2 regions of the Pseudomonas sp. m6p genome follow, and region 2 is predicted to be linked to the other one. Evidence: riboswitches for the same ligand, from Rfam matches in the RefSeq annotation. Region 2 holds a riboswitch; the other holds the start of a gene.
The links. A riboswitch is a leader RNA that binds a small molecule or an ion and turns the genes downstream of it on or off. The one in region 2 is predicted to bind cobalamin.
Positions count from the first base shown of each region.

Region 1: it holds a riboswitch for cobalamin, as region 2 does, so the genes downstream of both, cobO (cob(I)yrinic acid a,c-diamide adenosyltransferase) here and cobW (cobalamin biosynthesis protein CobW) in region 2, are expected to answer to the same signal.

Region 1 covers NZ_CM147084.1:1,058,050-1,061,457, reverse strand. Annotated here, with positions in the region: gene bluB (5,6-dimethylbenzimidazole synthase) at 1-62, opposite strand, end outside; gene ACYZUM_RS05000 (cobyrinate a,c-diamide synthase) at 59-1,459, opposite strand; gene cobO (cob(I)yrinic acid a,c-diamide adenosyltransferase) at 1,456-2,067, opposite strand; cobalamin riboswitch at 2,149-2,379, opposite strand; gene ACYZUM_RS04990 (hypothetical protein) at 2,544-3,128, shown strand; gene ACYZUM_RS04985 (PQQ-dependent sugar dehydrogenase) at 3,195-3,408, shown strand, end outside.
Region 2 covers NZ_CM147084.1:2,817,462-2,820,869, forward strand. Annotated here, with positions in the region: gene cobN (cobaltochelatase subunit CobN) at 1-1,133, opposite strand, end outside; gene cobW (cobalamin biosynthesis protein CobW) at 1,137-2,207, opposite strand; cobalamin riboswitch at 2,306-2,518, opposite strand.

The DNA of each region.
Region 1 (3,408 bases), 1.8 Mb from region 2:
CGTTCGGCGATGGCTCGGTAGACGGCTGCGCGTTCGGCCTCGGAATAGGCGTTGTCGGTCATGGCCCCATCGCTGGCAAGCCAGCTCCCACAGGGGATCGCGTTTCTTCAGGCATGACACCGGCCACTGTGGGAGCTGGCTTGCCAGCGATGGCGGCCTTGAGATCTGGCGCAAACAATGCGGCAATCGCAGTCGGGTTCGACGGAAAGTAAAAATGCACGTACGACGCCGTCATCCGCCCCTCCCGATAAACCGCCTCCGCCCCGCGCCCGCCATTCGGGCTGATGCCCCGGGCAATCGGCGTCAGCTCGGTGCTGGTCAGGGAATGGTGATAGGTGTGCCCACGCAGCGAGCCCTCCGGCAAATCCACCGCTTGCAGTGCCAGTGCCGCCAGACGTTTTTGCATCACTGCCTCACCGCGCAGCAGCCCGACCAGTTCGGCGCGGGTGCCTTCGACATCGGTCAACGCGTCGAGCAGATAGAGCATGCCGCCGCACTCGGCAAGCAGTGGTTTGCCGGCGGCGTGGTGCGCGCGAATCGCATCCAGCATCGCGGTGTTTCGCGCCAGCGAGACATGGTGCAATTCCGGGTAACCACCGGGCAAATACAGACTGTCGGCGTCGGGCAATTGGGTATCGCGGATCGGCGAAAAGAAACTCAACTCGGCGCCCATCGCCCGCAGCAGATCGAGGCTGGCACCGTAGGTGAAGGCAAAGGCTTCGTCACGAGCGACGGCAATGCGCACGCCGTCGAGCAGCGGCTCAGCAGGGATCACTTCAGGCGCGGCGAACTCCACGGCCGGTGGCAGCGCTACCTCGCAACTGCTGGCCAACGCTTGGGCGGCCGCGTCGAGACGCAGGTCCAGATCATTCAGTTCGCTGGCTTGCACCAGACCGAGATGGCGGCTCGGCAACTCGATCCCGGTTTCCCGCGACAGCGCGCCGTACCAACGCAGACCTTCGGTGAGGCTGCCTTCGAGCAATTGCGCATGACGCAAAGTGCCGACGCGGTTGGCCAGCACCCCGGCAAACGGCAGGTCCGGCTGATAGCGCGCCAACCCCAGCGCCAGTGCACCAAAGGTCTGGGCCATGGCGGTGCCATCGATCACACCAAGCACCGGCACGCCGAAATGCCGCGCCAGATCAGCACTGGACGGCGTGCCGTCGAACAGGCCCATCACGCCTTCGATCAGGATCAGATCGGCTTCGGCGGCGGCTTCCCACAACAGGCGGCGGCTTTCCTGCTCGCCGACCATCCACATGTCCATTTGATACACCGGCGCACCGCTGGCGCGCTCGAGAATCATCGGGTCGAGGAAGTCCGGGCCGCACTTGAACACGCGCACCTTGCGCCCCTGATTGCGATGCAAGCGAGCGAGCGCGGCGGTGACGGTGGTCTTGCCCTGACCGGAGGCCGGGGCGGCAATCAGCACCGCCGGGCAGTGACGTGGTTGATTCAAAGTTCGACGCCTTTCTGCGCTTTGATGCCGGCCTGGAAGGCGTGCTTGAGCATACCCATTTCGGTGACGGTGTCGCCCATCTCGATCATTTCCGGTTTGGCCGCGCGGCCGGTGACGATCACGTGCTGCATCGGCGGACGCGCCTGCAGGTCGCTGAGCACTCGATCCAGATCGAGGTAGCCGTGTTTCAGGGCAATGTTCAGTTCATCCAGCACCACCAGGCCGATCGACGGATCGCGCAGCAGCTCGCGGGACACTGCCCACGCAGCTTCGGCGGCGGCGATGTCACGCTGGCGGTCCTGGGTTTCCCAGGTGAAACCCTCGCCCATTACGTGAAAACGCACTTGCTCGGGGAAGCGGCGGAAAAACAGTTCTTCGCCAGTGCTGTTGCGGCCCTTGATGAACTGCACCACACCGCACTGCATGCCGTGGCCCATGGCACGGGCAAGCATGCCGAACGCCGAGCTGCTTTTGCCTTTGCCATTGCCGGTCAACACCAGCACCAGGCCGCACTCGTCGGGCGAATTGGCGATGCGTTCGTCGATCACGGCTTTTTTGCGCTGCATACGCGCCAGATGGCGTTCGTCGCGCTCGGGGGAATCGGTCATGGGGGAGCTCTCCGTTGAGGCTGGATAACGGCGGGCAGGCACAAGAACAGACGGCAAAAAGCCTGGCATCGCCCACCGTGATGCCGCTGGATGGATCAGGCCGGTCTCCGGGCTCATGAGCGGCGAATCGCCTGACTGCGCGCCTTCCCGCGTCGGTCGACACAGTGGCTCAATGCGCAGTTTTCACTCATTTACCGTTGCGGGGGCAGCGCCGGGATCGTGATCGTCTTTCACCTGAAGACAACCCTCACCGGCTTCCCTGTTTCACTCTGTCGACACGCGTCACAGAGCACCTGAAACAAGCCGCGAAGGTTAGAGGGTTGGGGATGGAGCGTCAATTAAAGAGGGGGCCGTCGGGCGAATAACTGCCGCCGATCAATTATCTGACGCCAATCTTGTGCCACACTGAGACAAGTGATATCAAAGAGCCATGCTTTTGATTGAAAAAGCACACCACAACAATAAGGATGATGACGATGCAAGGCATGATCATCAGCAACCCGCGCCTGGAATTCCTGCGCCCGGTGCTTGAACGCTGGTTTGACTGTATTGACCGTTACAACGCGGTACGCGGTGACAACGACACACCCTACTGGCATGACGAGAAAGCCAATCTCGGCTTGCTCTCCGCTGCGGCATGGATGGCCGAGTTGGTTACCCTCTGCGATACCACCACCCGCAAGCAGAACGAGGACGGCGAGCGCAATGCCCGCGCCGACCTGTTCATCGCCGGGGCCGAAGACCGCGCCTACCTTCAGGCCACCCAGCGCTGGCCGCGGGTCAACAACCTCAACCTGACTCAGGCCCTGCTGGACATCACCAGCGATGCCAAACGCATCAGCTTCGCCAGTGACCTCAAACTCGGCTGTCTGTTCGTCGCCCCGCAGAAGGCCCAGCACAGTGCCAGCCCCGAAGAACTGCAGGACATGGTCGACGACCTGCAAAAGGAACACTGCTGCGCCGTGGCCTGGTATTTCCCCTACGCCTACCGCAAGTTGCGCAGCGAAGCGGGCAACTATCATCCGGGCATCGCCGTGCTGTTCAAAGAGGCCCGCGGTTGAGCGGTTGAACCATCGGGTGCGCAAGCTCCTCTATGATTAAGCATGCATTCATAGGGAAGATCAGCAATGCGCAAAACCCGACTCGCTCTCGTCATCGCTCTCGCCGGAGGGCTCGCCGCCTGCGGTGAATCCTCCAGCCTGCAGGTTTCCGACGGCACCGGTCCGTCACCGAAACTGCCTGAACCGAACAAAACCCTGATCCCGACGGTGAACATCGCCCCAGCGGTCGGCTGGCCTGCAGGTGGCAAACCGACCGCCGCAGCCGGTACGCAAGTGGCTG
Region 2 (3,408 bases):
CGTTTTTCCGCGTTCGGCAACCGCGCCAGATCGCTCCAGCGTCGGGCCAGTTCAGCGACAAAATCCATGCGCTCGGGTTGCGCCCGGTAGCAGACCACGTCGGACTGACTGCGCTCGCTGCGCCAGGCCAGATCCTTGAAGCTGATCGGCCGGCTGATGATGCGCCCGTCGAGTTCCGGCAAGGCAATGTGCATCGCCAGATCTCGTGGCCCCAGCCCCTGTTCGCTGTCACGCCAGCCCGGCTCGTTGTCCTGGGCGCAGATCGCCTGAATCACCGGAATATTGCGCCGGAACGGCCGCAGGTGCGGCGCTTCCGGGCTGGATTGCGCGAAGCCGGTGGTGTTGAGGATCACCGCAGCTTCGACCTCATCCAGCCAGTCCTCGACCACCGACAGGCAGCCGGGTTCTTTCAGGCTGGCGACGGCGATCGGCAACGGATTGAGCCCCGCCGCCTGCAAGCGTTGGCAGAACACGTCGATGAACGCGGTGTTCGCCGCTTGCAAATGCGAGCGATAAAACAACACCGCCGCCACTGGTTGACCGGGCAGCCAATCGGCTTGCCAGTCGCTCAGTGCGGCGGTGTTTTTCTGTGGGTGGTAAATCGCCGTACGCGGCAGCGCCTGCGGCTCGCCCCAGGTGTAGTCGCGCGACAGCCAGCGGTTGGCCAGGCAATGGAAGAAGCCCTGCGCATTGCCCATGCCGCCCTGACGCAAAAACTGCCAGAGACGGTCGCGATCTTCGGCGGGCACGGTGCTCAGGTCGCTGAGTTCCGGGTCGGGACGGTCATCCCCCGGTACCAGAATCACCTGCACGCCGCGCTCGGACAATTCCACCAGACGCTCGACACCGTAACGCCAATAGGCGATGCCGCCGTGCAACGAAATCAGAATGACCTTGGCGTGCCGTAGCACCTCATCGACATACAGATCGACCGAGGCGTGATTCTGCACCTGCATCGGATTGGCCAGGCGCAGGCTCGGGTAATCCTCAGGCAGTTGCTGCGCCGCTTCGGCGAGCAGCGCCAGGCTGGAATCGCCGCTGCACAGGATCACCAGCTCGGCGGGGGTTTGTCCAAGGTCGGCAATGTTGTCATCCGACACGAAACCGCCGGGCTGGGTCCTGAGCAGGTGCATGGCTTAAACGCTGAGCGCGGCGCGCAGTTGCGCTTCGAGTTGCGCGGCGTCGAGCTTCTGGCCGATCAGCACCAGACGAGTGACACGCGATTCATCAGCGCCCCACTGGCGGTCGAAGTGCTTGTCGAAACGCGTGCCCACGCCTTGAATCAACAGACGCATCGGCTTGTTCGGAATCGCCGCGAAGCCCTTCACACGCAGGATGCCGTGCTTGACCACCAATTGCGTCAGCGCGTCGAGCAACAGGCTTTCGTCGGCTTGCGGCAGTTCAATGGAGATCGAATCGAAGGCGTCGTGATCGTGGTCATCGTGATCGTCATCACCGTCGTGGTGGTGATCGTGATGGCTGTGGCGGCTGTCGATGTGTTCTTCGGAACCGGCACCGAGACCGATCAGCACGTCCAGCGGCAGGCGACCGTTGCTGGCTTCGATGATTTTCACCGCTGGCGGCAGTTCTTCAGCGACTTCAGCGCGAACGCGAGCCAGATCTTCGGCGCTGGTCTGATCGGCCTTGTTGAGGATCACCAGATCGGCGCTGGCCAGTTGGTCGGCGAACAGTTCGTGCAGCGGCGATTCGTGATCCAGATTCGGATCGAGTTTGCGCTGGGCATCGACCTGATCCGGGAACGCGGCGAAGGTACCGGCGGCCACGGCCGGGCTGTCGACCACGGTGATCACCGCGTCCACGGTGCAGGCGTTGCGGATTTCCGGCCACTGGAAGGCTTGCACCAATGGTTTTGGCAGAGCCAGACCGGACGTCTCGATCAGAATGTGATCGAGATCGCCGCGACGGGCGACCAGTTCGCGCATCACCGGGAAGAACTCTTCCTGCACTGTGCAGCACAGGCAGCCGTTGGCCAGTTCGTAGACGCGGCCGGTGGCTTCTTCTTCGGTGCAGCCGATGGTGCATTGTTTGAGGATCTCACCGTCGATTCCCAGCTCGCCGAACTCGTTGACGATCACCGCGATACGGCGGCCCTGAGCGTTGTCGAGCATATGGCGCAGCAAGGTGGTTTTGCCCGAGCCGAGGAAACCGGTGACGATGGTGACGGGGAGTTTGGCCAGTGTTTTCATCGGATGCCCTTTGGCAAGGTGGCGGGCATACGGGACGAGATCCGCTGCGAGCGTGCGCGCGGAAGAATTCGCCACCGGATCACCCCGCCCGGTTGTAGTGAGAAATCTGTCACGAGGCAGGTCTCCTGGCTGACGGTGTTCAGGCCTTGGGCCTGGCATTCGCTGCGCCTTCCCGCGGGCTCAGTGGATTGAGCTGGCAGTGGCGTGGCAACGAACTTCACCGTTCACAGTTGCGGGGGCAGCCGCGGCTTTGACCGCGTTCCCTTCTTAGCTTCAGCGTGGGCCGAAGAACCTCGAAGGTGCAAGGCTACGCATGGGTTGAGGATGGGTCAATGTTTGGATTGGGGGCATATCCGTTGCTGCGGGGGTTGCTGATTACGGTTTCGCCGTTGCGGCGGGTCACTTTTGCCAGACCTCGGGTTACGGGATCTGGTTTTTTTTGGATTGGGGGCATATCTGTTTCTGCGGGTGTCGCCGCTGGCGGTTTCGCTCTTACAGCGAGTCACCTTTTCCAGACGCCGAAAAGGTAACCCAAAAGGCTTTGCCCCGGCGTACGGCACTTCGCTGAGGCTCAGTGTTCCCTCCCTACGGTGTCCATCCGGGGGCATCGCCTACGGTTTGCTTCGCTGCACCTCCTCTCGATGTATGCGGCTTCGCCGCATGGCGCTGCGCGCCTACCCCCGGATGGACACCTTCGCTCGGCCTGCCGAAGGGGCTGAAGATCAAAAGCCAAAGCCAAAGCCAAAGCCAAAGCCAGATCAAAAGATCACAGCCTTCGGCAGTTCCTACAGGGATTGGGTGTATTCAGTTAGGAATTTGGTCGGCTGTCAGGCCGCCATCGCTGGCAAGCCAGCTCCCACAATTTAATTCGTGCACACCCCATGCGGCGAAGCCGCCCCACTCAACACGATGAGCGTTAGCTCGAGTAAAGCTTTTGATCTCAAGGCCCGTCGGCAGGCTGAGTGGAGGGATTTATCCGGGGTGGGAGCGCAGCGACCGTTTGGCGCAGCCAAACACAGCGAGAGGAGGTGCAGCGAAGCAAACCGTAGGCGCTGCCCCCGGATGAATCCCGCAGCGAAGGAACCCGAGCCCAAGCGAGGGCCGAACGTCAGGGTAAAGCCCTTTGGTTACTTTGGGGCTTTTGCCAAAGTGACCCGCCGTAAGGGCGGAACCCTAAGCGGCCGTTACCGCAGCAACGGAT